Regions from separate parts of the Lysinibacillus sp. AR18-8 genome, predicted to be linked through region 3. Evidence: riboswitches for the same ligand, from Rfam matches in the RefSeq annotation. Region 3 holds a riboswitch; each other region holds the start of a gene.
What was found. Region 3 has a riboswitch for S-adenosylmethionine ahead of BFM98_RS18420 (bifunctional homocysteine S-methyltransferase/methylenetetrahydrofolate reductase). Riboswitches for the same ligand answer to the same signal wherever they lie in the genome.
Positions count from the first base shown of each region.

Region 1: another riboswitch for S-adenosylmethionine. It lies ahead of BFM98_RS22365 (O-acetylhomoserine aminocarboxypropyltransferase/cysteine synthase family protein); the one in region 3 lies ahead of BFM98_RS18420 (bifunctional homocysteine S-methyltransferase/methylenetetrahydrofolate reductase).
Region 2: another riboswitch for S-adenosylmethionine. It lies ahead of BFM98_RS07805 (MetQ/NlpA family ABC transporter substrate-binding protein); the one in region 3 lies ahead of BFM98_RS18420 (bifunctional homocysteine S-methyltransferase/methylenetetrahydrofolate reductase).

Region 1 covers NZ_MDGU01000052.1:120,306-127,704, forward strand. The annotation lists gene BFM98_RS22350 (succinyl-CoA:acetate CoA-transferase ScpC) at 189-1,712, shown strand; gene BFM98_RS22355 (DASS family sodium-coupled anion symporter) at 1,786-3,267, opposite strand; gene BFM98_RS22360 (glycerol-3-phosphate acyltransferase) at 3,463-4,095, opposite strand; SAM riboswitch class I at 4,251-4,364, shown strand; gene BFM98_RS22365 (O-acetylhomoserine aminocarboxypropyltransferase/cysteine synthase family protein) at 4,481-5,782, shown strand; gene BFM98_RS22370 (hypothetical protein) at 6,115-6,498, shown strand; gene BFM98_RS22375 (homoserine dehydrogenase) at 6,961-7,399, shown strand, end outside.
Region 2 covers NZ_MDGU01000008.1:222,309-229,707, forward strand. The annotation lists gene BFM98_RS07785 (carbon-nitrogen family hydrolase) at 1-363, opposite strand, end outside; gene BFM98_RS07795 (pyridoxal phosphate-dependent aminotransferase) at 460-1,629, shown strand; gene BFM98_RS07800 (PPC domain-containing DNA-binding protein) at 1,672-2,175, opposite strand; SAM riboswitch class I at 2,298-2,401, shown strand; gene BFM98_RS07805 (MetQ/NlpA family ABC transporter substrate-binding protein) at 2,490-3,320, shown strand; gene BFM98_RS07810 (methionine ABC transporter ATP-binding protein) at 3,428-4,453, shown strand; gene BFM98_RS07815 (methionine ABC transporter permease) at 4,446-5,117, shown strand; gene BFM98_RS07820 (enoyl-CoA hydratase/isomerase family protein) at 5,131-5,910, shown strand; gene BFM98_RS07825 (alpha-hydroxy acid oxidase) at 5,925-7,085, shown strand; gene BFM98_RS07830 (CaiB/BaiF CoA transferase family protein) at 7,082-7,399, shown strand, end outside.
Region 3 covers NZ_MDGU01000027.1:26,503-33,901, forward strand. The annotation lists gene metH (methionine synthase) at 1-2,213, opposite strand, end outside; gene BFM98_RS18420 (bifunctional homocysteine S-methyltransferase/methylenetetrahydrofolate reductase) at 2,206-4,053, opposite strand; SAM riboswitch class I at 4,143-4,243, opposite strand; gene BFM98_RS18425 (protoporphyrinogen oxidase) at 4,343-5,737, opposite strand; gene BFM98_RS18430 (globin-coupled sensor protein) at 5,977-7,269, opposite strand.

The DNA of each region.
Region 1 (7,399 bases), on a different contig from region 3:
AGCGACTGTTTATTTGGTTGTGCTACCAAAAAATTACATGATCTTTATTCACAAATGTTTAGACAGCATTAGCTATTAGGTAATGAAATCCTCCTGGAATAAAGATACATTCTCTGACGGATGTCACAGATTTACTGGAACCAAATATGCAAGTTGAACAAAAATAAAGTGGAATGGAGGAATAGGGAATGGAAGAAAAGTTAGCGAAAAAGCTTCGTCATGAACAATTACGAAGCAAGGTTGTAACAGCAGAAGAAGCAGCTTCTTGGATTAAGGATGGCATGGTATTAGGGATGAGTGGATTCACACGTGCTGGTGATGTAAAGGTTGTACCTCTTGCACTTGTAGAGAAAGCAAAAAAAGAGGATTTTCAAGTAGATGTCTTTACAGGTGCATCACTTGGACCTGAGGTAGACCAATATTTAGCAGAAGCAGGGGTCATACGTAAGCGCGGTCCTTTCCAAGCAGATGCTGGCATTCGTAATAAAATCAATAGCGGTGATATCACATTTGTCGATGCCCATCTTTCCCATAATGCTGAGCTTGTTCGTCAAGGCATTATTGGACCAATTGATTTTGCGATCATTGAAGCGGCTGCTATTACAGAAGAAGGCTTATTAATTCCTACAACTTCAGTTGGTAACTCTCCCATTTTTGTGCAAGAAGCAGACCAAGTCATCATTGAATTAAACGTAGCACAGCTTGATGCATTAGAAGGTATACATGATATTTATGTACCTGCACAACAAGGAAAACGTGATCCAATTCCTTTACAGAATGTCTCTGATCGTCTTGGTATAATTGGAATTCCACTAGATTTAGATAAAGTAAAAGGCATCGTCATTTCGGATATATTAGATGCGCCATCAACGATTGTCCCTGCAGATGAAGAGACAGATGTTATGGCTAATCACTTATTAAATTTCCTACGTGAAGAGATTAAAGTAGGTCGCTTAACAACAAGTTTGCGTCCAATTCAATCTGGGGTAGGTTCAGTAGCAAATGCTGTATTGCTAGGCTTTAAAGACTCTGAGTTTGAGAACTTAGAAGTTTATTCAGAAGTTCTCCAAGATGCAGTATTTGAATTAATGGATGCAGGGAAAGTGAATTTTGCATCTGCTACTTCTATTACCCTTTCTGAGCAAGTAGGAAACCGTGTTTATGGGAATTTTGAAAAATATGCTGATAAATTAGTGTTGCGCCCTCAAGAAATTTCAAATCAGCCTGAAATTATTCGTCGACTCGGATTAATTTCAGTGAATACGGCATTGGAATTAGATATTTACGGCAATGTGAATTCCACACATGTTTCTGGTACAAAGATGATGAATGGTATCGGAGGGTCTGGTGACTTTGCTCGTAATGCACGTTTAGGAATTTTTGTAACAAAGTCTTATGCTAAGGGTGGAGATATTTCGAGTATTGTCCCAATGGTCTCACATGTGGATCATACGGAGCATGATGTTGATGTCATTGTAACTGAACAGGGCGTAGCAGATTTACGAGGACTTGCTCCAAAAGAACGAGTGGGACTTATCATTGATAATTGTGCACATCCTGATTATAGGGAGCAGCTGTGGCAGTACTTTAATGATGCCAATGAGGCAACGGGTGGACATCACACACCACATGACCTAGAAAAAGCACTATCATGGCACGTTAACTATGCGAAAAACGGTACGATGAAGGACCCTGCTTTTACGAAACAATAGTCTTATCTTAAAAGCCTTGAAGGACAGATAGTCTGTTTCTTCAAGGCTTTTACGTTTTAATTTAATGAAAGTTCTATAATAATCCAATCCATTTCCAATAAGTTGCAGAGAACAAAAGTACGAGAAGGAAACCGATAATGGTTAAGGGAATTCCAGATTTCAAGAAATCCTTTGTTGTAAAGGAGCCTGTACCATAGGCAAGCATGTTTTGTGGTGCACTAATTGGTAACAGGAAGCCAAAGCTTATGACGAATTGTTGCACAATAACAAAACCAACTTGATCAACATTAGCCGTTAATGTGGAGGCTAAAACGATAAACACAGGTATAAGTGCTGAGGCTAAGCTAGTTGCGCTTGCAAAACCTAAATGAATCAAAATGTTAAATAAAGTTACGAGTGCGATGGTTGCTAGTAAAGGCATAGTATCTAGCCCAAGTGAACCAAAAACTTTATCTGATAACCATGCAGCACCTTGCGTATTTAGTAAAATGGTTCCTAACATAATGCCTACCGCAAAGACGATAATTGTCCCCCATGGAATATGAGGCTCAACTTCCTTCCATGAATACACACCGATTTTAGGCATTAATAGAATCGCGATAGCAATAATTGTGACTGTTGTCGTATCAAATGGATGTAGCTTCCCTTCAGTTGCCCAGAAAAATAGTAAAACTACGGATGTAATGATTAAACGAATTTCAGGAGCCTTTAATGGGCCAAGCTCTGCAAGCTGTTTTTTGATGACCTCTTTACCACCTTCGATATTGCTAGTCTCAGGTTTAATTAAAGCAATCATAATGAAAAATAAAAAGATCGACATAATAATTGAGAAGGGGGCTGCATAAAGTAGCCAAGCACCCCATGAAATATCCACATTAAATTGCTCTTGGATAAAGTTTAAAGCCACCATATTTTGAGCTGCTGCAGTTTTAATACCAATATTCCAAATGGAAACGGCTTGTACCGAAGTAATAACTAATAAGGCAGCAAGCCGACTATCACGTGGTAAACCAAATGCTGCCACCATTCCAAGCAATATCGGTACTACCGCGCCAGCTCGTGCTGTAGCAGAAGGTACAAAAAATGCGAGGACGATAGACACTAAAATAGCGCCAAATACGATAGCTTTTGTTTTCGTTCCTACCAGTGAAAGAATCCAAAGTGCAAGTCGTTTATGTAGATTAGTAATTTGCATTGCTGCCGCTAGAAAAAGAGCTGCTGCTACTAAAGCAACGGCAGAATTACTAAAGCCACTTAAAGATAATTTTAATGCGCTAGCTGTTCCTAGCTCTGTAGTTGGATTATCCATTGACGGAGCGAGTCCTAGTAAAACAGTTACTAGTGCAATGATCATGGCCGAGCTCACAGGATATGAAACGGCCTCTGTAACCCAAAGGATGACTGCAAAAGCTAAAATGGCTAAAGCTCGTTGCCCAGCTATAGGTAAATCACCATTGTTAGGTAAAAAGGTAATAATGATTAGTAACGCGAATGCCAAGCCAATCCATAGTGGCTTTAAATTAAGTTTTGTAGCTGCTTGCTTTGGTGAAGACATATTTTCTCATCCTTTCTACGATAAAAATGACGATTATTATCCATAACATCGGCCTGTATAATGTTTTATTGAGATAAGAATATGTCTATTTTATTGTAGAAAAAAATCTATGTGAAAATGTTGTTTTTTACAGCAATATGAGTAGATAAAGAGAAAAAATACGGTCACAAAAAATACAAAAATATCCATTAAATATTATTTCTTTTTCTTAAAGGCAGAAGTTACTTTAGGCTCTGTTCCATTGACTAATCGTTTAATATTTTCGAGGTGCAGGATGATGGCTATGCCAAAAAGAAGAAGAGCTATAATGGTTGGGCCAATGCCAGGAATCCATAAATAAGTTACTGTACAAAACACGAGATAAAATTCTAGAACACCTACAATTAAATAATTTGTTGCAAAGGATAAAATAACAAATAAAATAAGTGCAAATAAACCAATCTTCCAATCAACAGCAAGTAAAATACCAATGATGGAGGCCGTTCCTTTCCCGCCGTTGAAGCCCATGTAGAAGGGGAAATTATGACCTAAAATAACCCCAGCAGCCATAATATAAGTAAGCAGCCAAATTTGTTCTTCTGTTAAATGAATGGCGTCCCCTAGATAAAAATGCGCACCTATAATAGCGACAACGCCTTTGCCTATATCGATGAGGGCTACTAAAACGCCATACTTCCAGCCAAGGGAAAGAGTAGCATTAGAGGCACCAGCATTACCGTGGCCAGCCTTTTTTAAATCAACCCCCGATAAAAATTGAGCCACTTTAGAGCCGTGAATACAGCCTATTAAATAGCCAATCATAAGAAAAATGATCACGGCCTTTACCATAAAAATACTCCTCTCAAAATTTTTTCTAAAATAGTGTATGCGTTCATATTACGTATAAGAGCAGACAGAAGTTTCGGAAAAAATAAAATTTACTTGTTGACAGAAAAAAACTCTATGTTTATACTGTGTAACAACGATGGAAATTGAATCTCATACTCTTATCAAGAGCGGCGGAGGGATAGGCCCTATGATGCCCGGCAACCAGTAAGCAATGAGCTTACTAAGGTGCTAATTCCTACAGATTCTTACTTGGATCTGGCAGATAAGGGGAGGAAAACTTGCAACCGCAACCCTCTTCTTAGCTGAAGAGGGTTTTTGTTTTCTACAGAAAAATCCTCCTCATCTCCGGTACCATCGTAAAAAAATAACCATTTGGAGGTACACAATGACAAATTTTAAACCAGAAACATTGCTGTTGCATGGTGGTCAAGAGCCAGACCCAGTGACGGGTTCTCGCACAGTTCCAGTCTATCGCTCAACTGCTTTCGTATTTAAAGACACTGCTCATGCGCAACGTCTTTTTGCCTTAGAGGAAGCAGGGAACATTTACACACGAATTACCAACCCAACAGTTGATGTGTTTGAAAAACGTGTGGCTTTATTGGAAGGTGGAACAGCAGCAGTAGCACTTTCATCTGGTGCAGCAGCTATCGCATTTTCCATTTTAAATCTAGCTGGAGCTGGTGATGAGATAGTAGCAGCTAGTTCTTTATATGGTGGTACGTATAATTTATTTGCTAACACATTGCCAAACTATGGTATTAAAACAATTTTTGTAGATGAAACAAACCCAGAGAATTTCAAAGCAGCGATTACTGATAAAACAAAAGCTGTCTTTGCAGAGGTTTATGGTAATCCAAGTTTAAAGGTTTTAGATATTGAGGCAGTAGCTAAAATTGCACATGATAATGGTCTACCATTAATTATTGACAGCACGTTCGCTTCTCCTTACGGTTCTACACTTATTGAATACGGCGCAGATGTTGTAGTTCATTCAGCAACTAAATGGATAGGAGGTCATGGTACAACTTTAGGGGGCGTTGTTGTAGACGCTGGTAAGTTTGATTGGACTAGCGGTCGATTCCCTGGTTTTACTGAACCAGATGCCTCTTACCATGGTCTACGTTATGGAATTGATACAGCTTCTGCTGCCTTTGCTACAAAGCTACGTGTACAATTATTACGTGATTTTGGTCCAACATTAAGTGCTGATGCTGCTTTTAATTTATTGCAAGGGTTAGAAACGCTTCATCTGCGTATCCCTAAACACAATGAAAATGCATTGGCAGTGGCTGAGTATTTACAAAACCACCCATCTGTGGAGTATGTAAATTATAATGGCCTAGAAGATTTTCCGACACATGAGTTAGCAAAAAAATATTTAAGAAATGGCTTCGGTTCAGTGCTTACATTTGGCATAAAGGGTGGACGAGAAGCTGGGCGAAAGCTTATTGATAGCGTGAAATTATTTTCACATGTAGCAAATGTAGGTGATGCAAAGTCATTAATTATTCATCCAGCTTCCACTACTCATCAGCAACTATCAGCAGACGAATTAGTTCAAGCTGGTGTAACCGAGTCGCTCATTCGCTTATCCATCGGTTTAGAGGCAGTAGAGGATATTATTGCTGATTTAGATCAAGCCATTACACAGGCTACAACAACTGAACAAACAGTAGAAGCTTAAAGTTTAAAGAAAATGGTAAGATGTTGTGACGTTAACGTATTTTCTCATTCGATTAGCCTCATTTGGTAATGCGTTAAACGTTGCTACATCAATCTATTACTGCACCCGTTAATTATCAGAACCTTATAAAAAATAATACCAAGTAATTTTATATGTATTATTGACTTTATTAAATCCATGTTATATACTAGGAAATAAGTTAACAGTACGAAAATTTTTTTAAAAAAGGTAAATGTTTTCATAAGTGCTCCCCCACTTTTGAATATATAGAAGAGTAGTTGCCTAGCCAGTGATTACTCTTCCCAAAAACTGATGATAAAGGAGTGTTTAAAATGGGTAACATCTATAGTGCGCAAAACATTGTATCCTATCTAATATATGAGCTAAATGAAGGGCATGTATTTGTCAACAATAAATCCATTCAACACCTTCTTACATCAGTCGAAAGAAAATGGCAGGAAGTATTTGGTCATACAGCATTTCAAGAACATGTTTTTACTGAAAAGGACTTTACTGTAAAGGAAGTATTTGAGGCATATGAACAGTACGGTGTGAGCCATATCTCACTTCCTGCAACAGAGTTTTACTTGAAGTATGGTACATTTCAATTAGTGGAACGTACGTATGCAATACCAAATTTTACAGAAGAAGAGATTAGTCTTGTTCAACAAGCTTTAGCACAATATCGTTATCAATTGCTTTCAAAAGCAAGTTAAAACCCCCTCATATTTTTAAGCTCATTCTCTGCTGCTACAGGGAATGAGTTTTTTCTTTAAAGGGATTGTTATGAGTGTCTGAGCATACATATATATAATAGAAGAAAGACATTCATATATTGAAATGTAATAGTCAATATTTGTTCAAATCTTATAGATTGATTAATAAAACGTATAATAAAGGGAATGAAACCGATTTCTTTTGCACATCTAGAGAAAACAAATGTCCTTCCTAGAAAGATTTTTCTTGTGCAAAGCGTGTATTTGCGTTACAATTTTCTTTAAGTTAAATTTTGAATTATTTGAATTTGTGTGTGTCCTAACACATATAGAAATAGCGAAACTCATACAAAGAGAGTTGTTGGCTAAAGACTGCGGTGGGTGTCAAATTGTCATGACACAACCCCATGGAAAATTAGCTTTAATGAAACTGCGGAATGTAAGTTGGAGGGAATAACAAGAATGGCAACTATAAAGGCAGCGATTTTAGGATTTGGAACGGTAGGTCAGGGGATTTACCATATTTTAAATGAAAAACGAGAAGAGCTAAAAAATAAATTAGGTATTGAATTAGAGGTAGCGAAGATTTTAGTGACAGATGCTAGTCGTGAACGTGTCCCAGGCACAGCACATTTAATGACAACAAGTATGGATGAAGTCTTAGCAGAGCCAGGTATGCAGGTAGTGTTTGAAGCAATTGTGAACGAAGAACCTGCATACAGTTATTTAAAGCGAGCGGTGGAACATAAATGTCATGTTATTACTGCCAATAAAGTGATGTTTGCCAAACGAGGCTTGGAGTTGCAGGATCTTGCAAAAGCTAATGGCGTTTTTGTAGGCTATGAGGCTACTACCGCTGGTGGCGTACCTGTTATAAAAACAATGAAAAATATCTTACTTG
Region 2 (7,399 bases), on a different contig from region 3:
AAGATGCTCGTCCATTAAACGGAAAAGATGTGCCTTGCTATATTCCCCAACAAGTTCTCCATTACGATCAAAGGTATACATCGTATTATAAAATTTATCGCCTTTCTTTGTTGAAACAGAGCCCCCTACAATATGTACATCAAGTTCCTTAGCAAGTTTAGCCAAAAAGGCCTTTGTCCGCTCACCATTGATATCTGCTAGCTCAGGCAGTTTCTCTAAAGCATAGCCTGTATTCCACATTTCAGGTAACACTATGATTTCTGCCCCATTTTTTGCAGCTTCACGAATCTTATCCTCGGCACGTTCAAAATTTTCTTCAACTTTGCCAAAGCCAACATTTAATTGAATACAACCGATTTTCATCTCTATTCCTCCTCTAGACAATTAACAGAAAAAGTAATACTATTTGCTTCATATTCTTCAATAATAATTATTATATTCTGAAAAAGGTGATCATGCATGGAATTCTCTAAAAAACTACAGCAACTACCCACTCAATTTTTTGCAGCACTCGTTCAAAAAGTAAACTTGGCTCTAGAAGAAGGGCGTGATGTCATTAACCTTGGGCAAGGAAATCCCGATCAGCCAACGCCTATTCACATCATTCAAACATTACAGGAAGCAGCTGAAAATCCTCAAAACCACAAATATTCACCATTTAGAGGTCTCGCTGAATTACGCCAAGCTGCTGCGGACTTTTATCAACGTGAATATCAGGTAGAACTAAATCCAGATACAGAGGTAGCGATTCTTGGTGGAACAAAAATTGGTCTAGTTGAGCTACCTTTAGCTGTGTTAAACCCTGGTGACACGATGCTCTTACCAGATCCTGGCTATCCAGATTACCTATCAGGTGTTGTACTAGGAGATGTCAATTTTGAAGTAATGCCCCTTTTTGCTGAAAATGATTTCTTACCTGATTATCATGCATTACCTGATGAAGTGAAAGAAAAAGCAAAGCTTCTTTACTTAAATTACCCGAACAACCCTACAGGTGGTACAGCATCACTTGCGTTTTTTGAAGAGACCGTTCGCTTTGCGAAGGAGCACAATATTATCGTATCACATGATTTTGCTTATGGGGCAATAGGATTTGACGGTAATAAACCAGTTAGCTTCCTTCAAGCAAAGGGTGCAAAAGAAGTAGGAGTTGAAATGTATACATTATCGAAAACCTATAATATGGCTGGCTGGCGTATAGGCTTCGCTGTAGGGAATGCCGAGATTATTGCTGCTATTAATCTAATCCAGGATCATCTGTTTTGTAGTCAATTCCCTGCCATTCAACAAGCCGCAGCAGTAGCACTGACGGCTTCCCAACAATGTGCGGATGAACTACGAGCTACTTATGAGCGTCGCCGCAATGTACTCATTGAAGAAGCTCGAAGAATTGGCTGGCATGTTACGGCTCCAAAAGGCTCCTTCTTCGCATGGCTCCCTGTACCATTAGGCTATACAAGTGAACAGTTTGCTGATCTTTTGCTCGAAAAAGCTGATATCGCTGTAGCAGCAGGTAATGGCTTCGGTCAATATGGTGAAGGCTATGTTCGCGTAGGATTGCTGGTTAGTGAGGAGCGCTTACGTGAAGCAATCCATAGAATCGAGCAATTACAATTGTTTAAAAGATAATGACGCCATATCCTGTAGCTATCCCTAGCTACAGGATTATTACTATTTTTCAATTTTCCTTGGTTGCCCTAAACCATTTTCTAATGGATAAAATTGAACATGACCTGTTTCATCATCCCATTTTCGAATATGTTGAATCCCTTGTACCTCTGCCAACACGATGTCAGCAGTAATAACAGGGTTGCCCCCTTTTATTAAATGCCCACCTGATACAACACCCCATTGATCGCTCATAGAACCATGGAAATGTGTCTCATATCCACCATCTCGCTTACACACCACACCTGAACCTTGAATAAATTCTAATGGTCCCTCTTTTTCAATCACATCACTAAAACGAACTTGAATTTGAACTGTTGCATCTGGCACTAAATAAACAAAGCTACTTTTTTGAAAGCTGCCAATACAGCTTACAATTGTTGCTGACTCTATACTATTCTCTTCGCAAAGCGCTTCAATTCCTTCAATGATATCTGTTCCCGTTAGAAAACGAGCACTAATAACCTTACCAAATGAACCTATACCATAATTAACTCTTACAGACATTGTTATCCCTCTTTTGCGTCGAAATATTATAATTATATAAAAAATTTAAAAATTATTTATTGACTTACTATACCCTATAAATTATATTAGTTCTATCGGAATTACAAAAAAATATTATAAATCTCTTATCAAGAGTAGCTGAGGGACTGGCCCTATGAAGCTCGGCAACCTCCTTTTATAGGAAGGTGCTAAATCCTGCAAACGATCTTCGTTTGATAGATAAGAGAGGACATCTTTTCATGAGCCTCTCTTAATTTGTAAGAGAGTTTTTTTATTTTCAAAAAACCGATAAAAACAATCTTGGAGGTATTTTCATGAAAAAGAAAAATAAATTTTTAGTAGGTTTAGCAAGTTTAACATTAGTAGCAGCTTTAGCAGGCTGTGGCTCTAAAGAAGATAGTAAAAGCCAAGCTGAAGGAATTGATGAAAAGAAAATCGTTGTAGGCGTCACTTCTGGTCCACACGAACAAATTGCAGAAGTAGCCGCTAAAGTAGCAAAAGAAAATGGGCTAGAAGTTGAACTAAAATCATTTTCTGACTATGTTTTACCTAATACATCCTTAGCTGAAGGTGATCTTGATGCGAACAGCTATCAACACGAGCCTTTCCTAGATACATTTAATAAAGACCATGATACAGATTTAGTACCAGTGGGCAAGACGATTTTAAATCCAATGGGTATCTACTCAGAAAAATATAAATCCTTTGATGACATTCCTGAAGGTGCAACGTTTGGCCTACCAAACGACCCAACGAATGGAGCGCGTGCCCTCTTTGTTTTACAGGAAGCTGGCTATATTAAGTTAAAAGAGGGTGCAGACTTAACAGCCTCAATCCGTGATGTAGAAGAAAACAAAAAGAATTTAAAATTCATTGAATTAGAGGCGGCTCAAATTCCTAAACAACTTAGTGAGGTAGATGTAGCAGCTATTAATACAAACTTTGCACTAGAAGCTGGCATTAACCCTAAAGATGACTCTATTTTATTGGAATCTACTGATTCTCCATACGTGAACTATATTGTTGTACGTGCTGAAAATGAAAATGACCCAACAATTAAAAAGTTCGTTGAGGCTTACCAATCTGACGAAGTGCGTCAATTCATCGAAGAGGAATTCAAAGGTTCTGTAATCCCTAGCTGGTAATATGTTCAGAAAGCTTCTATAAAGCCGAAGAATCTGCTGAAATTCCCCAATGGGAAGACGAGCAGATTCTTGCTTTTTAGAAGCTTGAGAAAGGAGCAAACAATTGCATGATTCAATTACAAAATATCTCAAAAGAATTTAAGTCGAAAAAAGGCATCATAAAAGCTGTGGATGGCATCAATCTTCACGTAAAAAAGGGACAAATTCATGGTGTAATCGGCTATAGTGGTGCTGGTAAAAGTACACTCATTCGTTGCGTTAATCTACTAGAACGTCCTACAGCAGGAAAAGTAGTGATAGACAATGTAGACATTACGACCCTTTCTCTTCACGAATTACGTCAAACACGCCAAAAAATCGGGATGATCTTCCAGCACTTTAATCTCTTAAAAACAGCAACAGTTTACAATAATATTGCAGTTCCCTTAAAGCTACTAGGCTATAAAGAGGCGGAAGTAAAAAACCGAGTAGCTAAGTATGCTGAAATTGTCGGTTTAACAGATAAACTAGATAGTTACCCAAATCAACTTTCAGGTGGTCAAAAACAGCGTGTGGCTATTGCACGTGCCTTAGCACAGGAACCAGAGATTTTACTTAGTGACGAAGCAACAAGTGCACTTGATCCTGAGACAACGGAAGCCATTCTTGAATTGTTGTTAAAAATTAATCGTGAATTAGGCATTACGATTCTGCTCATCACACATGAAATGAATGTAATTCAAAAAATTTGCGATGAGGTTTCTGTTCTAGAATCAGGGAAAGTTGTGGAATTTGGCACAGCGATTGAACTTTTTGCGAAACCGAAGCACCCTACAACGCGAAAGTTTTTGAATACAATTTCACAACGTAATTTATCCCCTTCTCTTATTGAGCAATTAAATGTTTCAGGAAGTGTAATCCGTTTAACATTCCTTGGTGAAAGTACTGGTAAGCCATTATTAGCAGAAGTCACTAAGGTATATGATGTGCAACCAAATATTTTAACAGCTAATATTATTGAATTAAAAAACGGTATTGTCGGCAATATTGTGGTGCATTTACATGGCGAAACGCAGATTGTCCAAAAGGCGTTAACGTATTTTTCAGAAAATGGCGTGGCAGTGGAAGAATTAGGAGGTGCGTTCAATGAGTAGTATCCAAAGCTTCTTTACAGACTGGTCAGGTGTTATTGGCAAAGCAATTATCGAAACATTTCAAATGGTCGGAATTTCATTATTTTTCTCCATTCTGATTGGCATTCCATTAGGGTTATTAATCGTTTTAACACGACCAGGACAATCCTTTGAAAATAAATTTTTCTATCAGTTTTTTAATCTATTTATCAATATTGTTCGCTCTGTTCCATTTATCATTTTGTTATTCTTCATCTTACCTTTTACCAAGTTAATTGTAGGTACAACAATTGGTGTTAAAGGTGTAATCGTTCCACTAGTTGTTTACACAGCTCCTTATATTGCACGGCTGATGGAATCTGCGCTTTTAGAAGTGGATTCCGGAGTAGTAGAAGCCTACACAGCCATGGGTATTAAACGTCGCCATATCATTTGGCATGTCCTATTACGTGAAGCGCGACCATCTATTATTTTAGGCTTAACAATTGCCACAATAGGATTAATTGGTGCAACAGCAATGGCAGGAATGGTTGGTGCTGGCGGTTTAGGTGACCTTGCCTATCGTTATGGTCATTTGCGCTATGAGGTTGATGTGATGTATGCAACTGTCTTTATCTTAATCATCCTTGTGCAGAGCATTCAATCCATTGGTAACCGCTTCGCCGCGAAGTTGAAAAAAGATTAAGAGGAGAATGAAGATGACAAACGAAATTTATGTAGAGAAAAATGGCTATATTGCAACGTTAGTATTAAACCGCCCGGATAAACGGAATTCTTTATCAAGGGCAATGTTTCAAGCCATAGTAGACCAACTAGAGCTGCTCCGTATAGATTCTTCCATCAAACTTTTAATTGTTCGCGGTGTCAATGAAGTAGCCTTTTCTTCCGGTGCAGATATTAGCGAGTTTTTAGATGTTCGTTATGCTACAGACAATGCTAAAGCCTATAATGAATTGGCTCTAAAGGCGATCGATGCTCTCTATAAATTTCCACACCCGACAATTGCTATGATTCAGGGCTTAGCAATTGGTGGTGGCTTAGAGTTAGCAAATGCTTGTGATTTTAGAATAGCAACGCCTAAGAGTAAGCTAGGCATTACCGCTGCAAACATAGGTATTGTCTATAATTTAGAAAGCACGAAACGTCTCATCAATATTGTTGGTGTCGCTAAGGCAAAGGAAATTTTGTACACAGCTACTATTTTTACAGCTGAAGAAGGAAAAAATATTGGTTTAATCACGGCCCTACACGAACCAGAGGAAATTGATGAGGCGACATTGCAATTCGCTGAACATTTATTAAGTAAATCATCCATTGCAAACGCAGGCATCAAAAAAATTATCCAAGCAATTGTTGATGGTGAAATTGAAGAAAACGATGAGCTGGCACAGTTAGTTTTGGATTCATTTAGTTCAGACGATTATAACGAAGGTATTCAAGCCTTTTTAAATAAAAGAAAGCCTATTTTCAATAAATAAGTGAGGTAGTAACGATGACAAACATAACTGATGGCGATCTACTCTTAAAAAATATAACTGCACAAGCCCCCTTCCCCATTTGCTTTGCAGATTTAGAAAAGGCCGTAGCGGAAAAAATCGAAGCTGGCCCTTTTGGCTACATCCGTTCAGGTGCTGGCGGTGAACAAACACTGCGCAATAATCGTGCAGCTTTTGAGAAGTATTCCATTGTTCCCCGATTTTTAAATGATGTGTCAAACGTTGATACATCGGTTCATTTGTTTGGTAAAACATATCCAACTCCTTTGCTTTTTGCTCCTGTGGGCATGAACGGAATGGTTCACGATGAAGGTGAGCTTGCCGTTGCACGTGCCGCCCAGTTTTTAAATATCCCTTATATACAAAGCACTGTGTCCACTTTTGCTCTTGAAGAAGTTGCTCAAGCTGCGCCTTCTGCAACAAAATGGTTTCAATTATATTGGTCTACTAATGAAGAAATTGCTTTTAGCATGGCTGCACGTGCGGAGGAAGCTGGATTTGAAGCGATCGTTTTAACTGTCGACACCGTAATGCTAGGCTGGCGTGAAGAAGATGTACGCAATCAATTTTCACCATTGAAGCTAGGCTATGCAAGAGGAAATTATATGAATGATCCCGTTTTTACAGCCACTTTACCTGATGATTCATTCGAGTCCTACGTACAAGGTGTCTTGCAAAATGTCTTCCACCCAACACTTAATTGGGAACATGTTCGAGAGCTAAAAAAACGCACCAACCTTCCTATATTATTGAAGGGAATTTTACATCCTGAAGATGCAAAACATGCTATCGACAATGGTATTGATGGCATTATTGTATCAAACCATGGTGGCCGTCAATTAGATGGTGTGATTGGTTCACTTGATGCCCTTCCTGCTATTGTGAAAGTTGTGAATGGACAAATTCCTATTATATTAGATAGTGGTGTATATCGTGGCATGGATGCCTTAAAAGCACTTGCTTTAGGTGCGAATGCCGTTGCAATTGGACGTCCTTTCGTCTATGGACTAGCCCTTGAGGGACAACAAGGTGTCAAAAAGGTGATGACCAATCTTTATGATGAATTAAAGGTTTCTATCGCATTAGCCGGTGCTACCTCTGTCAAAGGATTACGCAACATCACATTAGTCAAACAGGATGGGACTGAGGGTAAATGAAACAAGCATTACAAGGATTAAAGGTTATCGATTTATCACAAGTCTTAGCAGGTCCCTATTGCACCATGGTATTAGCAGATATGGGTGCAGAAGTTATCAAAATTGAAAAATATCCAAATGGAGACGATACCCGTACAATGGGTCCATTCGTTAATGAAGAAAGTCATATGTATATGATGGTTAATCGTAATAAAAAAGGTGTCTGCATCAATTTAAAAACGACTGATGGACTGACTTTATTTAAAGAATTGATTCAATCTGTTGATGTACTTGTGGAAAATTATCGACCAGGTGTCACGAAAAAGCTTGGTATT
Region 3 (7,399 bases):
TTACTTAATATAATATCAACAAGGTTTTTCCCAATATCGTGAACATCACCTTTTACTGTAGCAAGTACCATTTTCCCTTTTCCAGCACTCTCTTCATCCTTCTCCATGAATTGCTCTAAATGAGCCACTGCGGCCTTCATCACACCTGCTGATTGTAAAACCTCTGCTACAATGAGTTGATTATCATTAAATAATCGACCCACCTCAGCCATGCCCTCCATTAAAGGACCATTAATTATATCAAGTGGCGCCTCGAAGATTTCCCGTGCAGCGTCTAAATCCTCAATTAGCCCTTCTTTTGTACCTTCTAATATATAGTAAGCTAAACGACCTTCAACCGTTTTTGGAATATCAGCTTCCGTTTTTTCCTTCTTTTTATCTCGATAAAAATCTGTAAACACTGCTAATGTTTCATCATTTGTATTAAAGAGCAGGTCATTTGCGAGTTTGATTTCCTCTTCAGGGATGGATGCATAACGCTCCAATTTCTCTGTATTAACAATGGCATAATCTAAGCCCGCCTGTGTACAATGATAGAGATAAACAGCATTCAGTACTTCACGACCAACAGGTGGTAAGCCAAATGAGATATTACTTACGCCAAGTACAGTCAATGTCTGCGGCAATTTTTCTTTGATGAGACGAATGCCTTCAATTGTTTCTAGCGCTGAACCAATATACTGCTCATCCCCAGTTCCTACAGGGAACATTAATGGGTCGAAAATGATATCCTCTGGTGCAATCTCCCATTTTTCCGTTAAAAGTTGATAGGAGCGCTCGGCAATTTCGAGCTTTCGATGACGGTCAACCGCCATCCCCTTTTCATCTATCGTTCCAACAACTAATGATGCACCATATTTTTTCACGAGTGGTAATACTGCATCAAATCGTTCTTCACCATCCTCTAAATTAATAGAGTTAATGATGGCTTTCCCTTGTGAAAACTTTAATGCTTCCTCAATTACTTTTTCATCAGTTGAGTCAATCACAAGAGGCACCTTAACCTTTTTTACAACCTCCTGCATAAATCCACGCATATCGGCTAATTCATCGCGATCAGGGTTGGCTAAACAAATATCAATAACATGTGCACCATTTTTGACTTGAGCACGTGCAATCTCTGCGGCCTCCTCAAATTTCCCGTCAATGATTAAATTCTTAAATTTACGAGAGCCGATTACATTTGTTCTCTCCCCAATAAATAACGGACGCATAGAATCGTCATACAATAACGGTTCAATTCCTGATACCGCATGACCATGTGTTTTTTCTGGTAATTGACGAGGTTTTTCATCTTTTAAGATCTCACGAATGGCTGCAATATGAGCGGGTGTCGTCCCACAACATCCACCTACAATATTAAGCCAACCCTTTTCTGCAAAGCCTTTTAATTTTTGCGATAGCGATTCTGGTGATTCATGATAACACCCTTCTTCATCTGGTAAGCCAGCATTTGGGTAACAGCTAATATAGCCTGTTGAAAGCTCTGCTAATGAACGAATGTGATCCGTCATAAACTCAGGTCCCGTCGCACAGTTTAGGCCAACTGATAATGGTTTAATATGCTCGATCGAAATATAAAAGGCATCAATTGTTTGCCCTGCAAGCGTTGTACCCATCGGTTCTATTGTTCCTGAAATCATGACAGGTAGCTCTTTTCCCGTTGATGCAAAAGCGCGCTTTACGCCAAGTGTGCCTGCTTTGACATTGAGCATATCCTGACTTGTTTCTAATAACAAAACGTCGGCTCCTGCCTCAATTAATGCCTTTGCCTGTACATAGAAATTTTCCTCTAGCTCTTCAAATGTAATACCACCTGTTACTGATAACGTTTTTGTTGTTGGCCCCATAGCCCCTGCGACAAAACGTGGCCAATCCGATGTCGAATAACGATCAACTGCTTGGCGAGCAATTTCCACTGCACGCTTATTAATTTCTTCTGCTTTTGTGCCAAGATCATATTCATTTAACACAAGAGGCGTCCCACCAAATGTATTTGTACAAATAATATCTGCGCCTGCCTCTAAGTATTTATGGTGAATTTTTTCAATGACATCTGGTCTAGTAAGCACAAGATTTTCATTACAGCCATCAAGTTCCTCGCCACCAAAATCCTCTGCTGATAAATTTTCATTTTGTAGCATTGTTCCCATTGCGCCATCAAGAATTAAAATACGTTTCTCTAGTTGCTCTTCAATCGAGTGCTTAGCCATGTATACTTACTCCTTTTTTCTGTTCATCCAATTGCTCTATATATTTCATCAACTCTAGTGTCACGTCGTAACGTAAAAATGGTGTAATAAGGTAAATCCCATTGAAATATTGCGTAGCCACTTCTACTAATTCTTTGGCAATAGCAATCCCTTCCAAGGTTGCCTTTTCTTTATCTTCTCCACATGCTTTCATTCTTGTTAAGGCATCTTCAGATAATTTGATACCTGGCACTTCATGATGTAAAAATTCAGCACTTTTATAACTCGTAACAGGCATAATACCAATGTAAATTGGAGCTTGTAAATGCTTTGTTGCCTCATAAATCTCTACAATTTTCTCTTTCGTATATACTGGTTGAGAAATGAAGTAGTCTGCCCCATGCTCAATTTTCTTCTCCAAGCGTGTCACAGCACGATCTAACACACGGACGTTTGGATTAAATGCAGCAGCAACTGAAAAATTTGCTTTTTTACGAAGTGGCTTACCTGAGAAAGAGACCCCTTCATTTAATTGCTTAATTAATTGAATTAGCTCCATGGAAGATACATCATAAACACTTGTCGCACCTGGGAAATCTCCTACTTTCGTTGGATCACCCGTAACGGCCAACACATCATGAATACCTAAAGCATTTAACCCCATTAAATGAGATTGTAGACCAATTAAATTACGGTCTCGACATGTAATATGAGTTAGTGGGCGTACACCATGTGAGCTCTTCAACAATGCGCCCATTGCAATATTGCTAATACGTGGAGAGGCCAATGAATTGTCTGCCATCATAACTACATCTGCACCTGCATCATATAATTGCTTTGCTCCTTCAAGGAACCCATCAATCTCTAAATGTCTAGGCGTATCCAACTCTACTATGACAGAACGTTCACGTTTAACTTTTTCATGAAGAGGCTCATACTTTGTTGGCTCCGCTTCCCGAACAATCTCAATCTTTTTAGGCTTCGCAAGCTTCTCCTGAACCGGTGATAACTCTTCTAAATACTTCTTTGCTGCTGCAATATGTTTGGGTGTTGTACCACAGCAGCCCCCTATTAAACGTACACCTTGATCACGCAATTCAACAGCCGCTCGACCAAAATAATCAGCTTCTGATTCATAAACGACACGCCCATCCTCTAAGTCCAGTAGTGATGCATTTGGATAGGCCGACATAAATGCCTTATTAGGAAGTTCTACACCTTCAAATGCCTGAATTGTATGGTGTGGACCTAGTCGACAATTGACACCAACAATATCAGCACCTAGGGCTTCAAGCTCATGGAGAGCATTATTTAAAGACATCCCATTTTGTAGAACACCGGGCTCATGCATAGAAACTTGTGCAATAATCGGCAATTTTGTTTTTTCTCGTAGCATCTTTAAGGTTGCTGTTAATTCTTCAAAATCATAATAAGTTTCAAGTAAAAGGCCATCTGGATTCCCTGCAAGTAAGACGCTTGCTTGTTCTTCAATAGTCGCTAATATTTCATCCAAGGTTGCATCACTTTTACGAATTCCCCGAATACCACCAATTGTTCCTAAAACAAATTGACCGCCATCAGCCGCTGCTCGTTTTGCGATGGTGACAGCAGCTTCATTAAATTGTTGGACACGTGATTCCAATCCATAGCGAGCTAATTTAATGGCATTTGCACCGTACGTATTCGTTTGAATGATGTCAGCACCAGCTGCAATATATTCTCTATGAATCTTTTCAATTAACTCGGGTCTCTGAACATTCATTTCCTCATGGCAATACTCCAATCCATAGCCATATAGCACTGTGCCTATTGCACCGTCTGCCGTCAATACATGCGTTTTTAACCTTTCAAGCAATCCCATAAAATTAGCCTCTCTTCCTATGTCTCTATATAATAAAAAGCCTTCTTTCATAAAAAAAGAAGGCTTTAACGATTCATCATTGTTGTTCCTTCTCATCTTCGACTCAACGGTCTTCTGGATTTAGCACCTGACAATAAAGTTGGTTGCTGAAGCTTCAATGGGCCAGTCCCTCTGCTTCTCTTGATAAGAATTAAGTATGAATTTTTTAAATAATTAAAAGAATCATATCGTTTACTGACGAATGAGTCAAGACTATTTCACATAACAAAGTTTTTTTCCACTTAAAACCCTAGAAATTGGCAAGTTCCTTTGCAAGCTCTTCACCAATTTTTTTCCCGTTTTGAATGCAAGCACCAATACCTACGCCAAAATACGAGCACCCTGCAATCGATAAATTAGGATATTTCTCATGTAATTCTTGTAGTAATCCTTGTAATGCTTCACGATGCGCTAGATCATATTTAGGCATTTGATCAATCCATTTTGTTACATTCACAACGGTTGGCTGCTCCTCTATTCCTAGGCTCTTTCTCACATCTTCTAAAGCAACTGCTGCTAATTCTTCATCCGTCATGGCGCGTAGTTGCTCATAGGCTGGATTGATGCTCTTATAAAAGAGTCGCACAAGTAATTTATTTTCTTTCGATGTATGCTTCCATTTACGACTAGTCCAAGTTGCTGCATTACAAGTTACGTCTGAATTATGGGAAACAATATAGCCCGTTCCATCTACTGGCAATTTAGCGTCTGGCACATCAAAACCCAAATAGATAGTAATCGCTGACGCTGTCGTAAATTGGTCAAAATAGCGGTTTAAAGATTCATCCTGTAGCAGATTTTGTACAGTATCGTTCGGTAATGCTAAAACGACATAATCTGACTCAATAATTTCACCATTAGCTAAGTAAATTGTGTAGTTCTTATCTTGTTTTTGAACATTTAGTGTAGTAACACCCTTGATAATTTCTACATCGGATAAGGTTTGTTCAAGTCGATCAATTAAAGAAGATAAACCATTTTTAAAGGATATAAATTTTTTGTTCGCTGCTTTAACAAATTGCTCACGATTCGCATCAAAGCCTTTAATAATACTTCCAAAATCATTCTTATAATCAATTAAATACGGTAAAGTAGAGCCAATAGAAAGCTGATGTAAATCTCCCGAATAAACACCTGCAAGGACTGGTGCAATTTGGTTTTTCACCAGTTCCTCTCCTAAATAGTAAGTTAAAAATTCACCGATAGAACTTTCCTTTGTGAAGCCATTGTTTGGCAATGTTAAATCCTTCAACGCTTCTTTTTTTCCCTGCTCTGAAATAAGTGTACTTTCCTCTAAGGATGCTACACTCATCGGTATTCCGAAAGTTGAATCTGCCGGAATAGCATGTAACTCATTATTCGTATAAATATAAGAAATACCTGTTTCGTTGTAAACTAATTCCGCCTCAAAATCAAGCTCCTGAACGAGTTCCATAACGCCTTGATGACGGGCTACAATAGAATCAGCACCCGTTTCCATGATGAAACCTTGTTCATGTGCTGAATATAATTTGCCTCCTAAATATGTATTTTTTTCTATAAGCACTAGACGAACATCTAAATTATGTTCCTTCACTTGACGTTGCAAATAATGCATTGTACATAGTCCTGTAATACCGCCGCCTAAAACAACAACTGTTTTCATCATAACCGCCCCTATTATTCATTCTTTCTACAGTATAATCCTTTTTCATTGAAAATTACGTTAAACCCTTTACAAATTTAGCAAAAATAGAGCTATTTCATCAGTGAAATAGCTCTTACTTTCTGAATCTCTATAAAATTGATCCTCTATAGCGATAACTTCACAACAAACATTTAAATAGGTACTATAGTGTTTATTACGTCTAAAAATATGAAAAATAGAATGTAAATGTTAGTAGTCTATCCTTTTAAATTTTGCGCAAAGCTCGCTAATTTTTCAGCTGAATTTGTTACCTCAGTAAATGAAGTGCCTAATTCACTTAATATGCCTACAATTGCTTGTATTTTTGTTGCCATACACTCATTTTGATCTTTTGCTTCTGTCATGGCTCCCAATATACTCGTAAATTGGCCTTCAGTTTGTAACATATTTTCTTCACCTGCTGCAACTTCATCTTGAATGTTGGTCAAAGAATACTCTAATTTCTCTGTTCGTTCACCTGTCTTTTTCAATAACAAAGCCACTGCTGTAACAGATTCTTTTGTCTGAATTGATAATTTACGTACTTCATCGGCCACTACGCTAAAGCCCTTTCCCGCTTCCCCAGCACGTGCTGCTTCAATTGCAGCATTTAAAGCCAATAGATTCGTTTGATTCGCAATATTGGTCACAACACTCATAATTGTTTCCATTTCCTTAGACATACCTGATAATTGTTCAATATTTTCTTCTATATCATGAAGAGAATGACTAATATTGAGCATATTTTGTGATTGATTTTTTAAACGCTCGCGACCCTCAAGTGCTTGGTTTTCAGCCAGTGTAGACACATCGAGTGATTTTTTTGCCAAATGTTTAATTTCGTCAGATTGCTTACTTAAGCAGCAAAAAGAATTATTGGTTTCCTGCGAGATAGCTGCAAGTGCTTCCGAAGAATCTACAATCTGTCGTTCAATCGCTTCTTTTTCATGAACCATTTTTTCTTTCAGTTGTTCCACAGTGTTTTCAAAAGCTTCTAAAACGAGTTGTTGCTCAAAATTACAAATTTTCGATATAGCTCTGATCGTATTAAATTGATCTTGTGGAAATTCTATATTTTTTTCGACTAAATCAATAAATGATATCGATAAATCTTGGAATGCGCAGATATACCACTGTGTTCTAAGCCCAATGTGGACATGCACCTTTGCAATTTTTACACGCCTTTGGTAATACATCTCATCGATGGTTCCGTTAAACATTTCAATAATATGTTGCCGTAATGTTACTTTAAGCTTTTCTACAGAACTATGATGACTGATAATATCTACCAAATGATGCTCTGTTCCAATCATGTTGTAAAAACGGTTTACGATGTGATCTACATTATCCATAACTATTGGCTGGAAAGCTTTTAAATATTGTAAGTCGTTCTTCGTTAAGTTCAGCATTTCAATTTGCTTCGCCATCGATTGACGAGAGGACAAATCCATTTTCACTGTGTATTGCTGTAAATCCAATACCTTCGTCTTTCTTTGTTTTTGAAAAATCACACATCTTCCCTCTTTCATTCCGTTTACTTTCATCAGGCTGAGAAACATCAAATCCCTTTTAACATATTGATGGATACACGAAAAAATACCGATAAAATCTGATTAGTCAGATTTAATGGTTACATTCGAT